3 regions of the Streptococcus dentiloxodontae genome follow, and region 1 is predicted to be linked to each of the others. Evidence: predicted binding sites of a transcription regulator. Region 1 holds the regulator's gene; each other region holds the start of a gene.

Region 1 (4,976 bases):
CTGGAGTTGAACGGGTACTGACTTTGGATCTTCATGCCGTTCAAGTACAAGGTTTCTTTGATATTGCGGTAGATAACCTCTTTACCATACCGCTTTTTGCTAAATATTACACTGAAAAAGGACTGAAAGGTTCCGATGTTGTTGTTGTCAGTCCAAAAAACTCAGGTGTTAAACGTGCACGCAGCCTTGCTGAGTACCTAGATGCGCCAATCGCCATTATTGATTATGCCCAAGACGATGCTTCGCGCGAGGAAGGTTATATTATTGGGGAAGTCACAGGTAAAAAAGCAATCTTGATTGATGATATTCTCAATACTGGTAAGACATTTGCTGAAGCAGCTAAAATCCTTGAACGTGCTGGTTCCACTGAAATTTATGCAGCTGCCAGCCATGGACTCTTCGCAGGCGGTGCAGCAGAAATTTTGGACGTCGTTCCTATCAAGGAAATTTTAGTGACCGACTCTGTTGCTACCAAAGAAAAGATTCCTTCAACCGTTAAATACCTGACAGCCAGCGGTTTGATTGCTGATGCTATTGTTCGTATCTACAACCGTCAGCCGCTCAGTCCGCTCTTTGCCTACACTTCACATGAGGATTAAGAATGATCTACCTAGATAATGCAGCCACAACACCTATTGGTTCCAGTGCTGCTGATGCTATGACCCGTGTTATGACTGACACTTTTGGAAATCCTTCCAGCATCCACGCTTATGGCCGAGAGGCCTCTAAAATTCTGCGTCAGGCACGTGAGAGTATGGCAAAATTGCTCCAAGTTCCTGCCCGCAAGCTCATCTTCACCTCAGGCGGTACTGAAAGCAACAATACTGCTATCAAAGGCTATGCTTTAGCTAACCAAAACAAGGGCAAACATATTATTACAACTGCTATAGAGCATCACTCTGTTCTCCATACAATGGACTACCTGAGCGAACGCTTTGGCTTTGATATCACCTATATTCAGCCTGAAAATCAGGTAATCACTGCCCAGCAAATTGCTGATGCCTTACGATCTGACACCATTTTGGTTTCTGTTATGTATGCGAACAATGAGACTGGCCAGCTTCTCCCTATTAAGGAAATAGCAGAGCTTTTAACCGAACATCAGGCAGTCTTTCATGTAGATGCCGTTCAGGCAGCAGGAAAGTTAACGCTACAGCCAGAAACAATCGGTATTGACTTTCTCTCTATAAGTGCTCATAAATTTCATGGACCAAAAGGTGTTGGACTCCTTTACCATAATGATTTGCATTTTGATAATCTGCTTCACGGAGGAGAACAAGAAGATAAACGCAGAGCCAGTACAGAGAATCTGATTGGAATTGCAGGCATGGCCGCTGCTTATACAGAAGCCAACCAAAATATGAAAGACAATTATGCTGCCATTGAGGAGCTTAAAACAGCCTTTCTAAACCATTTGAAGATAGATTATAAACTCAACATGGCTGGTGCAAATCTGCCGCATGTTATCAACGTCAGTTTTCCCAAACAAAACAACAGCACCCTTTTAACTTTACTAGATCTAGCCGGCTTTGCTGTTTCTACAGGCTCTGCCTGTACAGCAGGAACTGTGGAGCCCAGTCACGTCCTTCAAGCCCTTTATGGCAAAGATTCGGATAGGTTAAACAATTCCATCCGAATCAGCCTTTCTGATCAAAATACCCGCTCAGAAGTCATCGCACTGGCAGAACAGCTTAACAAAATTATAGGAGAATAACATGGCATTTGAAACCTCTGTCCACTTGGCTGATAGCAAATACAGCTATACCCTTAGTCCTAAAATCAAAAAATACACCTTACGTGATACTACCTTCATCCAAAATAAAATTGGACATTACGAGCTCAGCAGGATTTTAGAAAAAATCCCCAATTCTGGAGAAGGTTTTCCCCTTAAAATCACTATCAATAATGATTTGACTGCTTTCAAACTCAGCATCACAGACAAATCTGGTCTGCGCAACGTGAATATCTTCAAACATGAGGAAAATCATATCCTACAGGAAAAATTTTACTTTCTCATGCAAAGTTTAGTTGACCGCGATATTTTTGAACAGACCGAGGTCTAAGCAAATCATTTGTCAAATGGCTGTTCTAAGTTTATAATCTTTCTATACTTTCAATATAAGGAGAACGATATGATTGAAGTAACCATTCTAAATGCCAGCAAGCAAGAACAAACTATCACTTACGACAGCTATGACGAATTCGAACGGGCTCAGTTTGCCTGCCTGACAGCTGTTGCTGATTACTATAAGGTTATCAAACTCGTTTATAACGGGCATGAATTGGACTACTCAGATAATTGGGGTAACCTCTACTTCTATCTGTCACAGCTGGAACGCAGCCAATTTGAAAATTAATCATAGAAAAAACCTATCAGCAGATAGGTTTTTTCTATCTTAACTTGTCAAAGAGTTGTTGCATTTTTCACAAACTTTTTCTAAAATAGTAATAACAGGAAGGAGATTATGATGACATTTGAAAAAAACATTCCAAACGCGACAGCCAAACGGCTTTCTCTCTATTATCGCATTTTCAAACGTTTCAATCGCGAAAATATTGAAAAAGCAAGCTCCAAACAAATTGCTGATGCTATTGGAATTGATCCAGCAACAGTTCGCCGTGACTTCTCTTACTTTGGTGAATTAGGACGCCGCGGTTTCGGTTATGATGTTAATAAACTGATGACTTTTTTCGCCGATATTCTCAATGATAACTCCACGACCAAGGTTCTCTTAGTAGGAGTCGGCAACATTGGCAGAGCCCTGCTTCAATACCGCTTTCATGAGCGTAATCGTATGCAGCTGGTGATGGCTTTTGATACTGATGATAATGCTTTAGTTGGCAGCAAAACAGCTGACGGCATTCCTATCTATGGCATCACTCAGCTTAAGGAAAAAGCAGAGCAAGAAAAAATTCAAACAGCCATTTTAACAGTTCCATCTAACAAAGCGCAAGAAGTTGCCAATGAATTGGTTTTGGCTGGTATCAAAGGAATCCTCTGTTTTTCTCCTGTCAATCTCACCCTGCCTAAAGGTGTGGTGGTTCAATACGTTGATTTGACCAGCGAATTACAAACGCTTCTTTATTTCATGAAAGAAGAGGACAAGACAAGGAGTTCAGATGACTAAACCCATAATAGGAATTACAGCAAATGTTAGACCAAATCCAGCCCATGATGACATTGAATGGTCATATGCCCCTACTGGCTTTGTTCAGGGTGTTCAACGTGCTGGAGGACTCGCTTTACTATTACCTGTATCAGAAGTTTCAGAAGCCAAAACTTATGTCAATATGATTGATAAACTCCTTTTGATTGGAGGACAAAATGTTGACCCCAGATTTTACAATGAAGAAAACCTAGCCTCAGAAGACGATTTCTTCTTAGAAAGAGACCTTTTTGAATTGGCTTTGATTGAAGAGGCTGCGAAACAAAAAAAACCGATTTTTTCCATTTGCCGTGGAACTCAGCTGATGAATGTCGCTCTTGGAGGAACTCTTCACCAAGATATTGAAAACCACTGGCAGGACAAACCTTCTGATTATCTCTATCATGAAATGATTGTTGACAAAGAAAGCAAATTAGCTGAAATTTATGGCACCAAAACCGAAATCAACTCTTTCCATCATCAAAGCATCAATCACTTAGCCTCTGATTTACGCATTATTGCTAGAGACCCTAATGACAACACCATTGAAGCTGTCGAATCTATATCACCTGATTTACGCTTTTTAGGCGTCCAATGGCATCCCGAACTCCTTTTAGACAAACGAAAAGAGGATTTAGAGCTCTTTTCTTATGTCGTCAATGAACTTTAAAAATCGCGATTTTCCTCCCGAAATGAGTAATAAGCAAATTTACCAACGATTATGTGATCAAGGAAGCAAATTCCCAAATCATCACAGGATCGTTTTATTTTGTTTGTAAATTCCATATCATTGGAACTTGGCTCAACAGCTCCTGAAGGATGATTATGAATCAAAATTAAAGATGTTGCCATTAGTCTGCAGGCATGATGCAAAATCTCACGAGGCTCTGCTATGGATCTACGAACGCTGCCAATAAAAACAGTTTTTTTCTGAATAATGCGGTTTTGTGTATCAAGGTAGACAGCTACAACATGCTCCTGCCGTTCATCACCTAGTTCAATCATCATCTGATGAGCCATCTGTTTACTGGACATGATTCGTTCGCTTTTAGCAATTTCTGATTTATGAATTCGCTTAGCAAATTCTAGCATGGCTTTCAGTTCAATAGATTTGACTTTACCAATACCCGAGATTTGCTGTAGCTCTTGCAATGACAGAAGTGAAAAATCGGTAAGACTGTCCATATCAGACAAAATTCGGTTAGCCAAATTGAGCACAGATTCCTGCTTGGTTCCTGTCCGCAGCAAAATAGCTAGAAGCTCCTGATTTGACAAATGCTCTGCTCCTTCTTGCATCAAACGCTCACGCGGTAAGATGGCAACTGGATCATATTGAATCGTATACATAAAAACCTCCTTATCTTACTATTCGTAAAATTAGGAGGTTAATTTATTATACAGCCTGTGAAAATATAATTCCCAAATAGCTAAGCGATGGAATGATAGAAATAATAGCTAATAGCAGCATATACCAATTTTTAGATAAGCTAATTCTAGAATTTATAGAAAAAATTAAAAAATAGATTGGAATAAAATATCGTGATTGAACTCCGTCAATTATAGGTGAACCTATTAGAGAGAATTGTAAATATAAAATTGTGAAAACTAAAATAACGAAAGAAGCTGCAATAGCATATTTGATTGTCTGAAAACTATAGTAAAATATTTTATGATTATCAATGGAAAGCCTAGTAGTGTTTCCTTTCCAAAATATAGCCATTAAAAGAGCAATCAAACCAAAAATAGAAATATTTTCAGGTATATTAGTAATATCTAAACTATCTGTATAACCAATTGAAAAATCAATGAAACGATAGTGAATAATTGAAT
Region 2 (4,976 bases), on a different contig from region 1:
CACGCTACATTTAATAACACTATTGTTATGATTACAGATGTGCATGGTAATGCTGTGGCATGGTCATCAGCTGGCGCTCTTGGTTTTAAAGGTTCACGTAAATCAACACCGTTTGCTGCTCAAATGGCCTCAGAAGCTGCTGCTAAATCTGCACAAGAACACGGTCTTAAGACAGTTGAAGTGACTGTTAAGGGTCCAGGTTCAGGTCGTGAGTCTGCTATCCGTGCTCTTGCTGCTGCTGGTCTTGAAGTAACAGCAATTCGTGATGTAACTCCTGTGCCGCATAATGGTGCTCGTCCTCCAAAACGTCGTCGTGTGTAATCATTATCCACAATAGTACACAAGATTCGTTTCGAGGAGTATAAAAATGATTGAGTTTGAAAAACCAATAATAACAAAAATTGATGAAAATAAAGATTATGGCAAATTTGTCATTGAACCGCTAGAACGTGGTTATGGTACAACTTTGGGTAACTCTCTTCGTCGTGTACTCTTGTCATCACTTCCAGGTGCTGCAGTAACATCAATTAAAATTGATGGGGTACTCCACGAGTTTGATACTGTACCAGGCGTCCGCGAAGATGTGATGCAGATTATCCTTAATATTAAAGGACTTGCTGTAAAATCTTATGTCGAAGACGAAAAACAAATTGAGCTGGATGTTCAAGGACCTGCAGAAGTAACTGCCGGTGATATTTTGACAGATAGCGATATTGAAATTGTAAATCCTGATCATTATCTCTTTACAATCTCTGAAGGTGCTTCTTTAAAAGCGACCATGACAGTGGCAACTAACCGCGGTTATGTTCCTGCAGAAGAAAATAAACGAGATGATGCACCAGTAGGAACACTGGCTGTAGATTCTATCTATACGCCTGTAAAAAAAGTGAACTATCAAGTTGAGCCTGCCCGTGTTGGTAGCAACGATGGCTTTGATAAGTTGACTATTGAAATCATGACAAATGGCACAATTATTCCAGAAGATGCTCTTGGGCTGTCAGCTCGTGTTTTGATTGAACACTTAAATCTCTTTACTGATCTTACTGATGTTGCCAAAGCGACAGATGTCATGAAAGAAACAGAAAAAGTAAATGATGAAAAAGTTCTTGACCGTACAATTGAAGAACTTGATTTATCTGTACGATCATACAACTGTCTGAAACGTGCTGGAATTAATACTGTTCATGATTTGACAGAAAAAACTGAGCCTGAAATGATGAAAGTCCGTAACCTTGGCCGTAAATCTCTTGAAGAAGTTAAGGTGAAATTGGCTGATCTTGGTCTTGGGCTAAAAAATGATAAATAATAAAATAGGAGGATAACATGGCTTACCGTAAACTTGGACGCACAAGCTCACAGCGTAAAGCGATGCTTCGTGATTTGACTACTGATCTTATCATCAATGAATCAATCGTAACGACTGAAGCGCGTGCCAAAGAAATCCGTAAAACAGTTGAAAAAATGATTACTCTTGGTAAACGTGGTGACTTGCATGCACGCCGTCAAGCAGCTGCATTTGTTCGTAATGAAATTGCATCTGAAAGTTATGATGAAGAAACAGATGAGTATACTTCAACAACAGCTCTTCAAAAACTTTTCTCAGATATTGCGCCTCGTTATGCAGAACGTAAAGGCGGGTACACTCGTATTCTGAAAACTGAACCACGTCGTGGCGATGCTGCCCCAATGGCAATCATCGAACTTGTTTAATTTTTATCAATTTTGTTGAGTGTTATGATGATGGAAAGACTTTGTCTTTCTTAGTCTAGCTCTGGTCTACCGCTGGGAAATTCTTCTCAGCGGGAACACTCATCATAAAAATGGGAATAAATAAGCATGTGACGCTTGTTTACGAAAATATTTTCAAATGAGAATACTTTCGTAAGCAGGCGTTTTTCATTTTTTGCAAATAGTCATGATTTTGTTATAATAGAAAAAATAAATGAGAGGATTACTATGTCAAGAGCAATTCAATTACTAAAGGAACGCTATTTAGAGCCTATAAAAAAAGAACCAAAGCTATATATTGGTATTGAACTTGAGTTCCCTGTGGTTAATTTGCAAGGAGAAAAAACGGATACTAATTTAACCAAAGCTCTTTTAGTTTACCTTTCAGATAGACTAGGTTTTAATATAGATAAGTGTGATGACAATGGCAATCCTATCCAGATTGCTGACCCCGTTACAGAAGATTTGATTCTCTTTGAAGTCTCTTATAACACTATTGAGTTTGCTTTTGGAAAAGCTGAGCAAATTAGTGAGGTGGAAGAACGATTTAATAACTACCTTAAGCTGACTCAGGGTTATTTAAGACAATTTCAGCATGAATTGCAGGGGTGGGGGGTCAATCCCAGTTGGGCACTAAATGATAATTCAGGGGTTAAGTCACCGCGTTATCAAATGCTAATGGATTATTTGGCTCTGTCTAAGAAGAAAAAGGATTCTTTTTTTCATGCTTATCCGGAATATGGTGCTTTTATCTGTGGGAGCCAAGTACAATTGGACGTTTCACAGAATAATTTCATCCGTGTCATCAATGCGTTTAATAAAATTGAACCAATAAAAGCTCTTCTCTTTGCGAATTCGGAATTTTGGGGCTCGGATTGGAATTTGACTATTTCAAGAGATGTCTTTTGGGAAAATTCTATGCATGGTGTTTTTCCTGAAAATGCAGGTGTTTTTCCTCGAGATTTTAAAAATGAAGAGGACTATTTTTCCTATTTGTCCAAGACTGCAATTTTTACAGCTGATCGGGAGGGCAGTACTTATTATTTTGAGCCTATAAGAGCTTGTGATTACCTAGAATATGGAAAAATAAAGTCTTGGTCTATTGATGGACGAGAAGCTTTTCTAGCGCCCTGTGAAAAAGATTTCAAGGAACATCGGTCTTATCAGTATCAGGATCTAACTAAAAGAGGGACAGTGGAATTCCGTAGCGTCTGTACTCAGCCATTTGATCGAACTTTTGCACCAGCAGCTTTTCATCTTGGCTTGTTGGTCAATCTGTCTAAATTTGAAAAAGTTCTGGCAAAAACAGATTTTTTTGCAAGATATGATTATAATTATCCTGCTATGCGCCGTCTTTTTTCTGAAAAAAGCCTTGCAGCTGATCAGATAAAGCCTGCTCTGCCAGTAGCTAAAGAACTACTAGTGTGTGCTAGAGAAGGTTTACAGCTTCGCCAGAAGGGTGAAGAGGTGTATTTGGAACCTTTGGAAGCAAGGCTTGCTCTTTTGTAATTTTTTTAGTAAAAAAGTATTGACATAGACAGGTTTAAACTGATATAATTATGTCTGTTGTTAGCGGAAATGGCGGAATTGGCAGACGCGCAGGACTAAGGATCCTGTGACCGCTTTAGGTCGTGAGGGTTCAAGTCCCTCTTTCCGCAGAGTGAGGCAGGGTGCTTATCCCTGCTTTTTTATATAATTTAAGAGGAATATTCGGGCAAGGGTAAATAAAACTCTTCATCTTCTGTTGCATAAGTAATGCAATCATCGTAGGCCGGACAATAAAATTGCTCTCTGAAAACTTTTCTGCTATATGAGTTCTTTTCAATTATCCGAAAAACAAAGCGTTTTCAACTATAGGCAGGGCTGGTATTTTATGGGTAATTGTGATAGAATAAACTTGTAAACGGGTTCAAACCCAAAAAATAAGAGGAGGCCTTTAAAATGGCAATCGTTTCAGCAGAAAAATTCGTTCAAGCAGCTCGTGACAATGGTTATGCTGTTGGTGGATTTAACACAAACAACCTTGAGTGGACACAAGCAATCTTGCGTGCGGCAGAGGCTAAACAAGCTCCAGTACTTATCCAGACTTCTATGGGTGCTGCCAAATATATGGGTGGCTACAAGCTTTGTAAAGTACTTATCGAAACTCTTGTAGAATCAATGGGTATCACTGTACCAGTTGCTATTCACCTTGACCATGGTCATTATGAAGATGCTCTTGAATGTATCGAAGTTGGTTACACTTCAATCATGTTTGATGGTTCACATCTTCCAGTTGAAGAAAATCTTGAAAAAGCTAAGGATGTTGTTGCAAAAGCACATGCTAAAGGTATTTCAGTAGAAGCTGAAGTTGGTACTATCGGTGGTGAAGAAGACGGTATCGTTGGACGTGGTGAATTGGCACCAATCGAAGACGCTAAAGCAATGGTTGCTACTGGTATTGACTTCTTGGCAGCTGGTATTGGTAATATTCATGGTCCATATCCAGCAAACTGGGAAGGTCTTGATCTTGATCACTTGAAGAAGTTGACAGAAGCTGTTCCAGGTTTCCCAATCGTTCTTCACGGTGGTTCAGGTATTCCTGATGATCAAATCCGTGCTGCAATCAAACTCGGTGTTGCTAAAGTTAACGTTAATACTGAATGTCAAATTGCTTTCTCTAATGCTACTCGTAAATTTGCAGCTGCTTATGAAGCAAACGAAGCTGAATACGATAAGAAAAAACTCTTCGACCCACGTAAATTCTTGGCTGATGGTGTCAAAGCTATTCAAGATGCTGTTGAAGAACGTATTGATGTATTTGGTTCAGAAGGCAAAGCATAAGCGGAAGAAGAATCAATTAATAATTATCAAAGCAATCCATTTGGATTGCTTTTTTCTGTCTGTGTTTAAGAGTTATTGAATCTAAAAAAAACAGAAGCTGTAAAGAATTGCTCCTGTGAACTAAATTTATTCATTACTTTCCTAATGTAGGTTTAGATACAGTTGGGCTGGAAGCAGATGGCAGCAGTGTTGGGAGAGTTATACCATGCGATAGGATAGCTGTTTGATAAAGACGGAAAAAAATAGAATAAATTTTATCCTGCTGGCTATTTTGTGTAAAGATATCAATACGGAAAACAAGCTGTCCAGACGGATTCGTCTTAAGTCCAAGAATGTTTGGACTACCAATGATTTCTGGATAGTTGGGGACATTTTCTTCGTTAACGTCTTTTATGATTTGATTGAGCTCTTCAATATTAGTGTGG
Region 3 (4,976 bases), on a different contig from region 1:
TCGTTTAACTTTATAAATACATTATATACAGTCAGACTATATATGTCAACTGTATATATAAAAAATTAAGGATCCGCTATTTTTCGCATAAAAAAGAGTTTGGGACAAAAGTCTCAAACTCCTTCAATCTGTACAATATAAAATGTTTGACGCAGTGGTTTATTAGAAGTCCTTATCCCTTGCTAGGCAAGATACAAAGAGCGTTAAGAAAGCGAGAAGAAAATAGGAGCCTAACGTCATGCGCTTTGCGCATAAGGCAGGCTATCTTTTTCTCGACGCTTTTAGCTCGTGTTCAATTATCAAGATACAAAGAGCGTTCGCGGATAAAGTCAAAATAGGGATTTCAACAACGAGTCGTTAAGCGACTCTAGGCGAAATCATCTTTTTGACACAATCCACAGCTCGTGTTCAATTATGCAAGTGATAGTTCCAACAGTTTGGGGAACTGTTGGAGGTTATCTAATTCTATGAGCGCTAGTTCATATCAATCTCTAATAAACTGTGCGGAGGTGGGACAACAAAATCGAAATTGTCATTTCATGACGATTTACCAATTTTTTATACGTAATCTTCACGATTACACTCTTCTGTGGGTGATTGCACAACAATCATCATGGTTTGTCCCACTCTCCTTTAAGAATACAAGACTCTATTAGAACATATCAATCAAGAGCTGTTTCATTTCTGCAATGTATGGTTGACGTGGATTAGCTGGTGTACATTGGTCATCATAAGCCAAGCTTGCCAACTTATCAACAGCTGCATCAAAGGCTTTCTTGGTTACTCCGTTAGCTGACAGACTTGGCTCTACGTCAACAGCGTGCATTAATTTATCAATACGGGCGCAGAGAGCTTCAACCAATTCAGCATCGTCTTTACCTTTAAGACCAAGGGCGCGAGCAATGTCTGCATAGTCTCGTTGACCACGGTATTCTTCATAACGTGGGTAAACAGAACGTTTGACATTTCCTGCAACACCATTGTAGCGAATAACGTGTTGCATAGCAATCGAGATAGCAAGACCATGTTGAAGACCAAATTCACCACCAGTCTTGTGAGCGATTGAGTGGTTAATGCCGAGGAAGGCATTTGAGAAGGCCATACCTGCTAGAGTTGCTGCATAATGCATGTTTTCACGCGCCTGTTCACCGCGAAGCGTTGGATTTTTAGGATCATAGTTATAAGAGTCTTCCAAGTTTTCGATAACCAAGCGAATAGCTTCAATAGACCATGGACGTGTAAAGTCAGACGCCATAACTGATACGTAAGATTCAAGGGCATGTGATAAAGTATCAAGTCCTGAAAGAGCTACTGTGCGTTTAGGTACTGTCATAACAAATTCTGGGTCAACAATAGCCACTTGCGGTGTCAATTCATAGTCAGTCAATGGGTATTTTACGTGTGTGAAATCATCTGTAATAACAGCATAAGGTGTCACTTCTGAACCAGTACCAGATGTCGTTGGGATACAGAAGAGACGAGTTACGGTTTGATGTTTGAAACGAACAATCCGTTTACGAATATCAATGAATTTTTGTTGCAATTCAAGGAAGAGCTCACTGACTTTTTCATAACTATCAAGGAAATCCGCTTCTTGATCTAATGAGTATTCGTAGATATAGCGTGCAATTTTAGCAGCATCAAGGGCAGAACCACCACCGACTGCGATAACGGTATCTGGTTTGAAATCACGCATTTGTTTTGCAATTTCAATCGTTTGACCGAGTGTTGGGTCTGGTTTGATGGTACCATAGATTGAAGTTGCAACTTTTTCATCACGAAGGGATAACTGAGCAAGAACCGTATCAACAAAACCAAATTGCAGCATACCTGGGTCGGCAACAATAATAGCACGCGTCATTATTTCAGTTTCATCTTGTAAGTATGAAATAGCATTCTTTTCGTAATAAGTTTTTTCTGGTAAACGAACCCATTGAGGACGGTTACGACGTTTCGCAACAGTTTTCACGTTCAAGAGGTCGCCAGTAGATAAATTGTGTGACAATGAATTTTTCCCCCATGACCCTGTTCCAAGAGTTAAGCTGGCTTCTAATGCGTCTGTATAAACATCACCGATACCACCGACTGAATCTGGTTGGTTAACCAAAACACGAGACGAATTAAGGGCATCTCCATATTCAGCAACGAATGGATCAGCTTGTGAACCAATTTGGATAGCACAGTTGTGACCAGCACCTTGATAATCAAGAAGAGCTGCTACAATGTCAATACCTTCTTGACGATCTTTGGCTTTATAAACTGAAAGGAGCGGAGAAAGTTTTTCTGATGATAATTTTTCACCAATCTTTTTCTTGTCCAATTCAAACAAGAGAACATCTTTACCTTCTGGCAATTTCACGCCAGCTTGTTCACAAATCCAAGCAGCTGACATACCAGCAACTGGTCCGTTAACCCCGTGGTTGTCATTGAAGACAAAATCTTCAAATTTCTTATAGTCTTTCTTAGGAACAAGGTAAGCGCCTTTTTCCTGCATTTTAGCAAGCCATTCTTTGTAAATTGGTGCTTCTACAACTGCTGAGTTTTCAGTTGCACAAATCATACCATTATCAAAACGTTTAGAAAGAAGAAGATCTTCTACTGCACGTTCAAGATTAGCAGTTGCATCCACATAAACAGCACCATTACCTGCACCAACACCCATTGATGGATTACCAGATTTGAGGGCGGCATTGACCATTCCAGGTCCACCAGTCGCAAGGATTGAAGCAATACTAGGATTTGAAATCAGAGCACCTGTATTTGCGATAGATGGCGTTTCAATCCATTGAACAATGTTTTCAGGAGCGCCAGCTTTGACTGCTGCATCGTACAAGATTTGAGCGGCATGAGCAGAACATTTTTGAGCCGCTGGGTGGAAGGCAAAGACGATAGCGTTACGTGTCTTCAAAGCGACTAAGATTTTAAACATAGTAGTTGATGTTGGGTTAGTGGTTGGCACAATACCCGCTAAAACACCAAGAGGTGCTGCAATTTGAATACTGCCAGAGACCTTGTCTTCGCCAATAATACCTACCGTCTTTTCATTTTTAATGCGTTCATACACATACTCTGTTGCAAAGTGGTTTTTCGTATCTTTATCTTCGACAACACCACGACCTGTTTCTGCGTGAGCTTCTTTAGCTAATTCTAAGGAAGCTTCTGAACCTGCCAAGGCCATTGCCGCAACAATTTTGTCAACTTGTTCTTGCGTGTAAGTCGCATAAATTTCTTCAGCCTTGAGTGCCTTATCAACCAGCTTTCCTGTATATTCCTGAGCTAGTTCTTCTGGTGTAAGCTCTTTGGTTTTCGCATCTTTTTTTGCCATTAAAAGTTCCTCCTTGATAAATAAAGCAATAACGTTTACAAAGAAAATAGAAAAAGATTATCAAAATCTGAATAAAAAAGTCTATCAGCTTATTTGTGATAACTTTCACTAATTATGATACCGTTTTCTTTTTTGACTGTCAAGTTTTTTTGTTAATTATTTCACAAAAAAATCAAAAAGAACTATATACAAAAAACACGTTCATACGAACGTGCTGTAAAACAAATTAAAGGTCCTTAAGCAGGTCGAATCTAAAATACGAATTAAACAGACCTGCACAGTTCCTTGTTCAAAGCTTAACCAATAAAGTCCCGAATATCATCTTCAGAAAGTGATGAGTCGCAGACAACTTTAGCTGTGCCATTTTCAGCAACAAAAAGTCCTGGAACAGTCGCAATACCATAACGGCTGCGAAAGGCTTGGATATCTTCTAACTGGCTAGCATCTTCACTGTTGATATAAAAGACGGTATCCGACAGGCCTGCTGCAACTGCCGCTAATTTAGGGGCAAAGCGCTGACAATAAGGGCAAGTTGGACGCCCAATGAAAAGAACAAATTTTTTATCCGATGCCACACGCTGGCGCGCTTCTGTTACTGTAATAGCCTCAAAATGGTTTACGGCTTCTTCAAAAGCTGACATAAAAATTACCTCACTTATTTGATAGCCTTATCATATCCAATTTTGAAGGAAAACTCAATTTTCTGCTACGGCATTTCATTTTCCAGCCATTGTTTAAGTAATAGCAAAGCTTTCTTCCCGACTTCTTCTGCTGATAAGCCGTCGGTCTGTAAAAAACTGACATTGTCCTTTCCTGCAAACCATTGTCTTTTCAGGGGAAGTAGCTTTTCAAGCTGAAAATCAAAGAAGTTGCGACTGCGTGTCTTATTAGCAGCTTTGCGTTGTCTGAGCGTCTCTGGCTTCGCCTCTAAAAATAAGACATGGTCTGGCAAGCACTGTCTCAGCTCTGCTATTTCTGCCTGCAAGGCAGCAGACACATCCCAATCTTCGCCTAAAGCCTGCGGGTAATTGAAGGTGTAAAAGTCAATCTCCTCCGCGCCAAAATCCATGAGCACTAGAGGTAAATCCTTCACCTTGTGATAGCGCTGAATCTCGTGCTTTATCCAGAGCTTTTGGATCTCCAGATAATCTTCAAACTTGTTCTTATCCAGCTGCCTCGCTCTCATCTCAGCAACTACCGGTGCCACATCTTCATAACTGACAATAGCCTCAGGCAGAGCCTGCTGAAGATAGCCTACTAGCGTAGTCTTCCCGACCGCCATTGATCCTTGAATAGCGATAATCATAAGTCCCTCCTAGTCCGATAAAAAGTCTGCTAGTTCCGTTAAATTAGCTAAAGTAACATCTGCTTGTTCAGCCTCAAAAATGACAGGAGCATACTGTCCAAATCCTCTCATCAAGCGGACTGTTTTCATGACTAGTTTCTTGGCGGGTGCGATGTCATTGTCCAGCCAATCACCAATCATAACCGCCCGCTCTGGCTGACACTCAGTCAGTTCAAGAGCCTTTTGGAAAATAGCTGGCGCTGGTTTGGCAACACCAAGGTCTGCTTGTTCATCTGGAATCTCTTTGCCAGTGACTTTACGAGCGGCTTCAAGGATTTGAAGATTTGAAAATCCAGTGGAAGAGCC

The links. Region 1 encodes Rex, which represses fermentation and respiration genes when NADH is low (regulators of the CRP and FNR family bind a similar motif). Its sites were predicted from a motif close to TTGTGAANTANTTCACAA; they were not measured.
Region 2: the regulator Rex is predicted to act here: its motif matches at 3,610-3,627, upstream of ACVRZ8_RS03825 (class II fructose-bisphosphate aldolase).
Region 3: the regulator Rex is predicted to act here: its motif matches at 3,475-3,492, upstream of adhE (bifunctional acetaldehyde-CoA/alcohol dehydrogenase).

Annotation. Positions count from the first base shown of each region.
Region 1 covers NZ_JBRUHR010000014.1:651-5,626, forward strand. The annotation lists gene ACVRZ8_RS07375 (ribose-phosphate diphosphokinase) at 1-599, shown strand, start outside; gene ACVRZ8_RS07380 (cysteine desulfurase family protein) at 602-1,714, shown strand; gene ACVRZ8_RS07385 (DUF1831 domain-containing protein) at 1,716-2,063, shown strand; gene ACVRZ8_RS07390 (DUF4649 family protein) at 2,133-2,357, shown strand; gene ACVRZ8_RS07395 (redox-sensing transcriptional repressor Rex) at 2,469-3,128, shown strand; gene ACVRZ8_RS07400 (gamma-glutamyl-gamma-aminobutyrate hydrolase family protein) at 3,121-3,816, shown strand; gene radC (RadC family protein) at 3,813-4,493, opposite strand; gene ACVRZ8_RS07410 (DUF2142 domain-containing protein) at 4,540-4,976, opposite strand, start outside.
Region 2 covers NZ_JBRUHR010000004.1:60,231-65,206, reverse strand. The annotation lists gene rpsK (30S ribosomal protein S11) at 1-321, shown strand, start outside; gene ACVRZ8_RS03845 (DNA-directed RNA polymerase subunit alpha) at 368-1,306, shown strand; gene rplQ (50S ribosomal protein L17) at 1,324-1,710, shown strand; gene ACVRZ8_RS03835 (glutamate-cysteine ligase family protein) at 1,957-3,237, shown strand; tRNA gene ACVRZ8_RS03830 (tRNA-Leu) at 3,301-3,386, shown strand; gene ACVRZ8_RS03825 (class II fructose-bisphosphate aldolase) at 3,670-4,551, shown strand; gene ACVRZ8_RS03820 (mechanosensitive ion channel family protein) at 4,685-4,976, opposite strand, start outside.
Region 3 covers NZ_JBRUHR010000008.1:750-5,725, reverse strand. The annotation lists gene adhE (bifunctional acetaldehyde-CoA/alcohol dehydrogenase) at 653-3,325, opposite strand; gene ACVRZ8_RS05570 (DUF6568 family protein) at 3,622-3,966, opposite strand; gene ACVRZ8_RS05565 (AAA family ATPase) at 4,032-4,631, opposite strand; gene ACVRZ8_RS05560 (HAD family hydrolase) at 4,641-4,976, opposite strand, start outside.